One region of the Alicyclobacillus acidocaldarius subsp. acidocaldarius Tc-4-1 genome, then DNA from elsewhere that is predicted to be linked to it. Evidence: riboswitches for the same ligand, from Rfam matches in the RefSeq annotation. Region 1 holds a riboswitch; the other holds the start of a gene.
The links. Region 1 has a riboswitch for thiamine pyrophosphate ahead of tenA (thiaminase II). Riboswitches for the same ligand answer to the same signal wherever they lie in the genome.
Positions count from the first base shown of each region.

Region 1 (5,181 bases):
ATCATCCATTTGGCGATGTGCACGGGAATTCAGGACCTTTGTAAGACGCGTGACTACCGCTGGGCGGTGTTACCTACCGGAACGGCGATGTTTGTGGGCGGATTGTATTTTTATCGCAATGTCGCTCAGATGACATATTTCATCGAACACGTGGGACCATCCTACCTCTTGTTCACGGTGGTAGGTGTGCCGCTGCTTGGATTGACTTTGCAGCGCGTCCGCTTCCATCTGGAACGAAGAGCCAGGAAGGGGGGCTGACGACGCAATGATTCGATGAGAAAACGGAGGCTCGCAATTTTCATCTGCGTCTTGTGCCCAATCGGGCATGGCGGTTTACACAGCCAGGCTCAGCCGTTCCTTGTTCACGAGATTTGTCAGCTATTCATGAATGTTCGTCCCACGAACGCCGCAGCCGCAGCTTTCGGGTCGGGCGCCGACATGATGGCCGATACGACCGCGACGCCGTCTGCGCCTGCAGCCATGACCTCCGGCGCCCGCTCGACGGTGATGCCGCCGATGCCGACGATGGGAATGCGGACGGCGCCCTTGCAGGCGGCGAGCACATCCAGGCCCGTGAGGACGGCGTCGCCTTTGGTCGCCGTGGGATACACGGATCCGACGCCGAGGTAATCGGCGCCGTCCTGTTCGGCCTGCACCGCTTCCCCGACGGATCGCGCAGAAACGCCGACGACGAGTTCGGGAAAGCGAGATTTCACGAGGGAGGCAGGGAGGTCCGTCTGTCCCACGTGCACCCCGTCCGCGCCCGACAAAAGGGCGATGTCGAGCCGATCGTTCACGATGAAGAGCGCGCCGTGGGCGGACGCGAGCTCCCGCAGGCGAAGGGCGAGCTTGAGCATGGGCCCGCCGTCCTCCTGTTTGCGCCGCAACTGCACGCAAGTCACGCCGCCCGCGAGCGCCTGCTCTACGATGGTCGCGACCTCGCCGTGGTCCGGGCGGTCGTCCGTCACGAGATACACGCGGAGCTTGTCCGTCCAGTCCCGCCTTGTCATCCCACTCATCCTTTCCGAATGCGCGCCCGGGCGTCGACGTCGCCTGGGGTGATGGCGTGCAGCGCATCGAGCAGCCGAACCTGGAAGCTCCCCGGTCCGCTCGCGCCCTCGGCTGCCATCTCGGCCGCCACGTTGAAACACGTGATGGCGGCGACGGTCGCCTCGAGGAGCCCGCCCTTCGTCCCATCCGAGACGGCCACAAACGCGCCGATCACGGCCGTCAGCGAGCACCCGGATCCGGTGATGGCTGCTTCCCACGGATGGCCGTTCTCGAGCTCGTACACCACCTCGCCGTCGGTGACGAGATCGCGCTCCCCCGTCGCCGCGACGACGAGGCCGCGATCGCGCGCGAACCGCATCATGGCGTCGACCAGTCCGGTCCCGGCAGATTTGGCGTCGACGCCCGCCACCTCGCCGCCCGCGCCCGTGATGACGCCGATCTCGCCCTGATTTCCGCGCAGAACCTGGATGTTCCGCGCCTCGAGGAGCCGCATCGCCGCGTGGGTCCGGTACGGCGTGGCGCCGGCCCCGACGGGATCGAGCACAATCGGCACGCCGCGGCGGTTCGCAGCTTCGCTCGCGAGATCCATGCTCGTCACGACGTACGGGTCGAGCGTGCCCAGGTTGAGCGCGAGCGCGCGGGCGACGGCGACCATGTCCGCGACCTCCTCGTGCGCGTGCGCCATGACGGGTGAGGCGCCGAGCGCGAGTAGCGTGTTCGCCGCGACGTTCGTCACGACCAAATTCGTGATGTTGTGGACGAGCGGGCGCTCCTCGCGCACGCGCTGGAGCCATTGTCCCATCTGCATGTGCAAATCTCCCTTCGGCTGAGCCAAATCTCAGAGTGGAGGAGCGGTCTCGGCAAACTGGTGGCCATCGAACACGTACATCCGCCCGGCCTCCATCCGCTCCGGCCAGACGGGGGATTGGCTGTGATCCGTCGGCCCATGCCCGCGGCCGACGTCCCAGTCCGCGGCCGCCGCGATGGCGCGCGAGATGTACGATTTCGCCGCGGCGATGGCCTCGAGCGGCCGAGCGCCGCGCGCCAAGCTGGCGGCGATGGCGGACGAAAATGTACAGCCGGTGCCGTGGGTCTTGTGGCTTGGGACGCGGGGGGCGGCGAAAAACGTCCAGGTGCCGTCGTGGAACACCACGTCGATGGCGAGATGGCCCGCGCCTTCGAGATGTCCGCCTTTGACCACGGCATACTGCGCGCCGAGGCGGCCGAGCGCCTCCGCCGCCCGTGCCGCGTCCGCGAGTGAGCGGATGGGGATGCCGGTCAGTCGCTCTGCCTCCGGCGCGTTGGGCGTCGCGACAAACGCGAGCGGCAACATGCGCTCGATCACGGCAGCGACATCGTCCGGATGGAGCAGCGCCTCGCCGCCTTTCGCGATCATCACCGGGTCCACGACGATGGGGCAGTCGACGCCGGCGAGGATTTCCGCGACGGCGACAATAGCGGCTCGAGTACCTAGCATGCCAGTCTTGATGGCGTCAAAGCCCAAATCGTCGCGCACGGACTCGAGCTGCGCGCGCACGATGTCCACGGGCAGCGGATGCACGGCCTGCACACCGACAGTGTTCTGCGCGGTGACGGCGGTGAGCACGCTCATGCCGTACACGTCGAACTGGTGGGCCGTCTTCAGGTCCGCCTGGATGCCTGCGCCGCCGCCCGAGTCGGATCCGGCGATGGTCAGCATGCGCGCCACGTGGCCGTCAGGGCGTCGAAACATCCTGCACCGCCTCCTTGGGAAGCCACGACTCGCCGCGGTACGCCATGTCGAAGAACCGGTACTCGAGGTGGCAGCTCGCGACGAACGCCGCCTCGACCCGGCGAGCCCGCTCGGGCGAGAAGTGGGCGGCCTCGCGATCGATCATCGCGAACAGGCGGTGCGTCGCGCCCTGCATGCCGGGATCGGCGTAGAAGCGGATCCAGGCCGCGAAGGGGTGATCTGGCCGCTCCTCGAGGATGGGTTCGAGCCGCTGGCCGATCTCGACGTACACGTGATGGCACGGCAGGATGGCCGCCACGAGTTCCGCGAAGTCGCCGCGCGCCGCCGAGGCCAGGAGGTGGCTCTCGTAGTGGTGCAGGGTGGGCAGCTTCGGCCAGCTCTCCACGTCCTGCGCCGTCGCCCCCGCGTAACTGAGCAGGTTGTCATGGGCCTCGGTCTCACCGCCGAGGAGAAGCGTCATGCGCCCGTGGAAGTCGGCCACGTCTTCGTGCCTTGGCGCGAGCGCCGCGGCATGCGCGAAGACGCGCAGATAGGTCTCCAGATACGGCTCGTCCTGGCTGACGTAGCGAATGGCCGCTTCTTTTGGGAGGTTCCCTTCGGCGATTCCTCGCACGAACGGATGGCGCACAATGGCGTCGAGAATGGGATTGGACATGGCAATGAGCGATGCGGAAAAGGACATGGAAAACGCCTCCTCTGCCGGAGGCCATAAGGGGAACACGGGAGGGGTCCCATGCGCCACTTTCCTACGCTGGCATTACCCAGGTCAGGTTCAAAGGGTTCGGGGTGTCCCCCGTCTCAGCTTTCGCTCCCCTAGTGGCATCCAAGCTCGTTTGCAATCTATCATAGCATCTGAGAGAACCGCTGGCCATGGCGGCCTGCGCTGGGGGCGTTTCCATGCGCGTGCGAGACGTGATCGCGGTGCTTGAATCGATGATGCCTTGCGACGACCGGGCCATCTCCGTCGACGGCCTTGTGTGCGGGGATGCGGAGACGCCTGTGCGCGCCGTCGGCGTGACGTTTGTCGCATCCGTGTCCGCCGTGGAGGCGGCGCGGGCGAATGGGATTGATCTTCTGCTCAGCCACGAGGGCGCCTTCTTTCGCCACCAAGGCGATGCGCCCGCCAATGACGCCGTCGCTTCGCAGAAGAAGCGGCGCTTGCTCGATCTCGGCGTCGCGGTGTATCGCCTGCACGATCGGCCGCATCGCACGGCGCCCGACTGGATCGCCGAAGGGCTCGCGGAGGCGCTCGGATGGGCGGCGGACGTGCGACTTCGGCTTGCGGCGCCGTGCGACGTGCCCGTCATCGTATGGCCAGAAGGCCACCGGCTGGACGACGTGGTGCGAGAGGTGTGCGCTCGCCTCGGCCTGCCGCGCGTGCGCATCTCCGGACGCGCTGATGTGGTGCGCCGCGCCGCGCTTTTGCCTGGCTACCGAGGCACGGGGGATCTCGTCGCCCACGTGTTCCAAGAGACGGGTGCCGATGTGGTCTTGGCCGGCGAGGGGCCGGAGTGGGAGGCCATGGAGTACGCGCGGGACGCGGCGGCGATGGGGCTCTCCCGTGCCGTGCTGTGGCTCGGCCACCAGGCGAGCGAGTCGCCGGGCATGCGGCGCATTGCCGAGGCTTTGAGCCTCCACTGTACCGTCCCAGTCTTGTGGTTGGATCAGCCCCAGGCGTACACGTGGTTTGAGGGCGGGGATGGCTGATGTATGCTCGGTCATCGACCCGCATGTTTCACCACGGATGAGGCGCGCGAGTCTCCATCGGCCATCCCGAACAGTGGAGAGAGGATGAAGATTCGTGTTCGACACCCTGTCTATCGCACAACTCGTGCGATCCGTCGCACAGACGGATCGATTCCGCCGTTGGCGAGGCATTTCGCTCGCGCTGCTCGGCTCCGTATTGTGGGGCGTCTCCGGAACAGCGGCACAGGTTTTGTTCCACGCCTATCACGTCGATCCGGCGTGGCTCGTCGCCGTTCGAATGGTCGTATCCGGAGTGCTGCTCCTCGCTGCCGCCTGTTGGACCGCGAGTCCGGCCGCGGTTTGCGCGCCATGGCGATCCCGGGCGTCCGCGTTCCGGTTGACGATCTTTGGCCTCGCCGGACTCCTCGGCGTCCAGTACACCTACTTTGCCGCCATTCGCACGGGAAATGCGGCAACCGCCACCGTTCTCCAATACATGGCCCCTCTCGTCATTGTCGCGTATGGGGCCGCGCGATCTCGTCGACTTCCTTCGTATCTGGAAGTCATCTGCGCGGCGCTTGCCATGTCAGGTTGCTTTCTCTTGGTCACGGACGGCCATCTTGGGCGGCTCGCGGTCTCCGATGCCTGCGTGAGCTGGGGGCTTTTGTCGGCCGTCGCTGTAGCCGTCTACACGTTGTATCCAGTGCCGCTCCTTGCCACTTTCGGCCCGCTCGTAGTCACGGCCTGGGGGA
Region 1 is NC_017167.1:1,934,706-1,939,886, reverse strand. Features, by position in the region: gene TC41_RS09370 (GerAB/ArcD/ProY family transporter) at 1-258, shown strand, start outside; gene thiE (thiamine phosphate synthase) at 375-1,010, opposite strand; gene thiM (hydroxyethylthiazole kinase) at 1,016-1,819, opposite strand; gene thiD (bifunctional hydroxymethylpyrimidine kinase/phosphomethylpyrimidine kinase) at 1,850-2,743, opposite strand; gene tenA (thiaminase II) at 2,727-3,425, opposite strand; TPP riboswitch at 3,470-3,568, opposite strand; gene TC41_RS09345 (Nif3-like dinuclear metal center hexameric protein) at 3,641-4,450, shown strand; gene TC41_RS09340 (EamA family transporter) at 4,545-5,181, shown strand, end outside.

Region 2 (5,181 bases), 970 kb from region 1:
TGGAGGCGCCGTTTCTCATGGACGACCTGCGGGTCGGTGACAGCGTCGCTGTGAACGGAGTCTGCCTCACGGTGGAGACGGTGGGCAGCGGCTTGTTCACCGCCACGGCGGTCCCCGAGACCCTGCGGCGCACCAACCTCGGCGGGCTTCAGCCCGGCGGCCGCGTGCACGTCGAGCGCGCCATGCGCGCCGATGGGCGGTTCGGAGGCCACATCGTGACGGGGCACATCGACGGGATTGGCCACGTGACGGACGTGTATCCGGACGGGGAGGCGCGCGTGCTTGTCATTCGCGTCGATCCGTCCCTCGCCCGCTACATGGTGGACAAAGGATCCGTGGCCGTGGATGGCGTCAGTCTCACGATTATGCGCGCTGAGAAAGACAGGTTCTCGGTGTCCATCATCCCGCACACGCAGGCGGTCACGCGGTTCGGCGAGATCCGCGAGGGTGAGACCGTCAACATCGAGTGCGACGTGATCGCCAAGTACGTGGAGAGGCTCTTGACGTACCGCGGCGATGCGGGTGCTTCAGGCGGCATCGATGCGGCGTTTTTGGCGCGGCACGGGTTTTTGCGATAAGAGGGGGCATGGAGGATGAACACCATCGAAGAGGCGCTTGATGATCTGCGCCAGGGCCGCGTCGTCATTGTCGTAGACGACGAGGACCGCGAGAACGAGGGGGACTTTGTCGCGCTCGGCAGCCGCGCCACGCCGGACGTGGTGAATTTCATGATCACGCACGGCCGCGGGCTTTTGTGTGTGCCCATCACCGAAGCGCGCGCCAAGCGGCTCGGGCTCGAGGCCATGTACGAGCGCAACACCGACAACTACGGCACCGCCTTCACCGTCTCCGTCGATCTCGTCACCACGCACACGGGCATCTCCGCGTTCGAGCGCGCCGAGACCATCGCTGCGATTGTGTCGGAAGACACCGGCCCGGACGACTTCCGGAAGCCTGGCCACGTGTTCCCGCTCGTCGCCAAGCCCGGCGGCGTGCTGCGCCGTGCAGGCCACACCGAGGCGGCGGTCGATCTCGCCCGCCTCTGCGGGGAGCCTGAGGTCGGCGTCATCTGCGAGATTCTGAACGAAGACGGCACCATGGCGCGCCTGCCGCAACTCGAGCAGGTGGCGGAGCGGTTTGGGCTCAAACTTATCACCATCGCAGATCTCATCGCCTATCGCAAGCGAACGGAGAAGCTCGTGCGCCGCGCGGCTGAAGCGGAGTTGCCGACGATGTATGGCCACTTTCGGGCCGTGGTGTACGAGAGCGAGATCGACGACAAGGAGCACATCGCGCTCGTCATGGGCGATGTCTCCGACGGCGAGCCAACGCTCGTGCGCGTGCACTCCGAGTGCCTCACGGGCGACGCGTTCGGATCCCTGCGCTGCGACTGCGGGCCTCAGCTTCACGCCGCGCTGCGCCAGATAGCCCGCGAAGGCAAGGGTGTCTTGTTGTATCTGCGCCAAGAGGGGCGCGGCATCGGCCTGTTGAACAAAATCCGGGCGTATGCGCTGCAGGATCAGGGTCTGGACACGGTGGAGGCCAACCACCGGCTCGGCTTCGCCGACGATCTGCGCGACTACGGCATCGGCGCCCAAATTCTGCGCGATCTCGGCATCCGCAAGATGCGCCTTTTGACGAACAACGTGCGCAAAATCAAAGGCATCGCGGGGCACGGGCTCGAAGTCGTGGAACGCGTGCCACTCGAGGTGGACCGCAATCCGTACAACGAGGCGTATCTGCGCACCAAGCGGGACAAGCTGGGGCATTTGCTGAACTTGTGAGAAGAGCGGGATGACCGTTCGAGAGAGGAGCATGACACGTGCGCGTGTATGAGGGGAACTTCATCGGACAGGATTTGCGCATTGGCATTGTGGCGTCTCGGTTCAACGAGTTTATCACGAGCAAGCTGGTCGAGGGCGCTCTGGACGCGCTCAGGCGCCACGGCGTATCCGAGGAACACATTGAACTCGCCTGGGCGCCCGGCGCGTACGAGATTCCGGTGGTGGCCCGGTGGATGGCGGAGTCCGGGCGGTATGACGCGGTGGTGGCGCTGGGCTGCGTGATCCGCGGCGCCACTGCGCACTTCGATTACGTCGCGGGTGAGGCGGCGCGGGGGATTGCGCAGGTCAGCCGCGACACGGGCGTTCCCGTGATGTTTGGCGTGTTGACCACGGATACCCTCGAGCAGGCCATTGAGCGCGCCGGCACCAAGGCCGGCAACAAAGGCGCGGAGGCCGCGCTCGGGGCCATCGAGATGGCCACTTTGCGGCGGGCGTTGCGCGCCTAGGGCGCCAGGTGCGCATCGCTTGCGGTGCGCGCCGCGCTTCCGCGAGGGCGCTCGGCGGGTTCGCGAGCGCCCTCTGTGTAAGACGTTGAGCCGCTTCATTCGAGGGTTTGGGAAAGCGCCAGCTCGCGCGCGTCCGGGGGCTGCTGCGCCATGGAGGCGCCATCACGTCGGCGTGCCCGGCCCGCGGCCGTCCAACCCCCGTGCACGAGCAGCGAATCGCTGTGGACGAAGGCTTATGCGTGGGTCCTTGATATGTGTGCATCCCCTTAGCTTTCGCTCTTATCCTTCGCTCGCTGTGCATGCCGACGGTTTTGGGCACCGACAACTTGAAACGCACGGCCTGCCGCTAGCTTGACGTGAAACGAACCTGATGTTACCATTCATCATAAGATTCTGAACGTCGCGGCGCAACTTCAAGACTGCGGGCGCCGCAAGGAGGATCCACATGCGCTCGTGGTTCGCATTTCTGCGCACGCCCTGCCGCAAGCGCCTGTCCAAGCGGCAGCGGCTCGCCATCCTGGCCCTGACGATGGCCATGAATTCGATGTTGCTCGCGAACGGCCGATACCTCCACCTGGGAGACGGGTTTTGGGGCGGTTTCGCCTTGGGCATCTGGATCATGTCCAACGTGCTTCTCATTTTGAACGCCGCCATGCTCATCCGAGAGCGGTTCTGAGGCATGCGGCTTGTGCCTTTTGCGCCGCGGTGATACACTGAAGTCGAACAATTTCATCGTGAGAAGGGCCTAGGGGTGCCGGAAGGCTGAGAGGCGGACATGCGCCAACCCTGTGGACTCGATCTGGGTAATACCAGCGTGAGGAAGTGCCCGTCATCGTCCATGTGCGCCCTTTTCCCTGCGTGGTGAAAAGGGCGTTTTCGTTGTGGCGTGCGGCGCTCCCAGGGCCTGTTCCACGAAAGGGGAGCGGAATGCGATGTCGAGGTGGAGGCTGCGCGAAGTCATCCTGATGGTTGTATTGGCCATTGTCTGCGGAGGCATTTACCGCGTGTGGGACGTGCTGTACGCCCTCATCCCGGCGACCGCGTACGCGCTTCAGGGCGTCATGACGGGGCTCTGGATGATCGCCGGCGTGATGGTTCCGTACATCGTGCGGCGCCCAGGTGCGGCGCTCATCGCGGAGCTGGTGGCGGCGGCCGTCGAGCTTTTGCTCGGGGAGCAGTGGGGGCTCGCCAACATGATCTCGGGCCTCATTCAGGGTATCGGTTCGGAAATTGCCTTCCTCATCTTTGCCTATCGCGTGTGGAATACCGGTACGTGCGCACTATCCGGCGTACTGGCGTCAGCGGCTTTCATGTTCCAATGGTATTTCCAATATGGCGGCGACAAGCTGCACCTCGGCACGCAGATCGCGTTTGTCGTCATCTCGCTTGTGAGCGGCGCGGTGCTCGGCGGCCTGTTGCCGAAGGCGCTCGCGGATGCGCTTGCCCGCACCGGCGCGCTGCGCAATTACGAGATCGCCAAGCGGTCGGTGAAGTCGGCATGACGATCGCGGCTTTAGGGATCGAGCGGGCCCTGGCCCTCGAGGTGCGCAACCTGACCGTGACGTACGAGGAGGCGTCGGAGCCCGCGCTCGCCGGCGTGTCGTTATCGCTTTCAAAAGGCGAATGCCTGCTTCTCATCGGCCCGAGCGGGTGCGGCAAGAGCACGCTCGCCATGGCCATCGCGGGCATCTTGCCGCGCTCCATCGAGGCGCGGGTGGAGGGCGAAATTCGGCTGGCGCCCGAGCTTCAGGCGCCAGGCAAGATCGGCTATGTGTTTCAGGATCCGGATCTCCAGTTCTGCATGCACCGGGTGGACGACGAGATCGCGTTCGGCCTCGAGAACCTGCGGATTTCGCGCGACGAGATGGCGCCCCACATGCAAAGCGCCTTGGCGGCCGTGGGACTCGATGTGGGGATCGACGCGCGACACAGCGTCTTTTCCGGCGGCATGAAGCAGAAGCTCGCCGTCGCATCCGCGCTCGCCATGGACGCGGATCTCGTCATCCTCGACGAGCCGACCGCGAATCTGGATCCCGATTCGCGCCGCCACGTCTACGACGTCATCCGCCGCCTGAAGGAGGCGGGGAAGACGGTGATGGTCATCGAGCACCGGTACGAGCCGTTCCTCGATGTTGCGGACGCGGTGGTGGAGCTTGCGCCGGGCGGGCGCGTGCGGACCATGTATCGACCGGAGGAGGCGCCGCGCCGCGCGCCGCGGCAAAGGCGCCGCGCTGCGACGCTGCGCGCGGACGAAGCGCCTGTGCTCGAGGCGCGCCGCCTCACCCTCCGATATGGTGAGCGCGACGTGTGGCGGGACGTTAACCTTTCGGTCCGGCCCGGCGAGTGGCTCGCAGTGTTGGGGCCAAATGGCGCTGGCAAGTCGTCGCTGCTTGAGGTGCTCGCGGGACTCCGGCGGCCCACGTCGGGCGAGGTGCGCTACCGGGGCGAGCTGGTTCACCGGATGCCGGCGAAGGCCCGCTACGGGCGCATTGCCTATGCCTTTCAAAACCCGGAGTACCAGTTCTTGTACGAGCGCGTGGCGGACGAAATCGCCGGGCGCGTGCTCGGGGACCAGGTGCCGGACGACGTGGAGCGCGAGCTTCAGGCGTTTGGGCTTGCGGGCTGCGCCCATCTGTCGCCGTTTGGCATCAGCCAGGGGCAGAAGCGGCGACTCGCCATGGCCGTCATGATGCGCCAAGGCGCGGACGTGTGGCTCGTCGACGAGCCCACCTATGGCCAAGACGAGGCGTCGGAGCGAATGATCCTCGAAAGGCTCGATGCGCTTTGCGAGGCGGGCAAGGCCGTGATCGCCGTGACGCACGATCTGGATCTCGTCGCGGCTCACGCGGATCGGGTGATGGTGCTGGCGGATGGGGGCGTGTTGTACGACG
Region 2 is NC_017167.1:968,530-973,710, forward strand. Features, by position in the region: gene TC41_RS04365 (riboflavin synthase) at 1-578, shown strand, start outside; gene TC41_RS04370 (bifunctional 3,4-dihydroxy-2-butanone-4-phosphate synthase/GTP cyclohydrolase II) at 594-1,784, shown strand; gene ribH (6,7-dimethyl-8-ribityllumazine synthase) at 1,823-2,290, shown strand; gene TC41_RS04380 (hypothetical protein) at 2,736-2,966, shown strand; TPP riboswitch at 3,028-3,128, shown strand; gene TC41_RS04385 (ECF transporter S component) at 3,223-3,792, shown strand; partial or broken gene TC41_RS17360 (ABC transporter ATP-binding protein) at 3,789-4,367, shown strand; partial or broken gene TC41_RS17365 (ABC transporter ATP-binding protein) at 4,611-5,009, shown strand.
Region 2: it holds a riboswitch for thiamine pyrophosphate, as region 1 does, so the genes downstream of both, TC41_RS04385 (ECF transporter S component) here and tenA (thiaminase II) in region 1, are expected to answer to the same signal.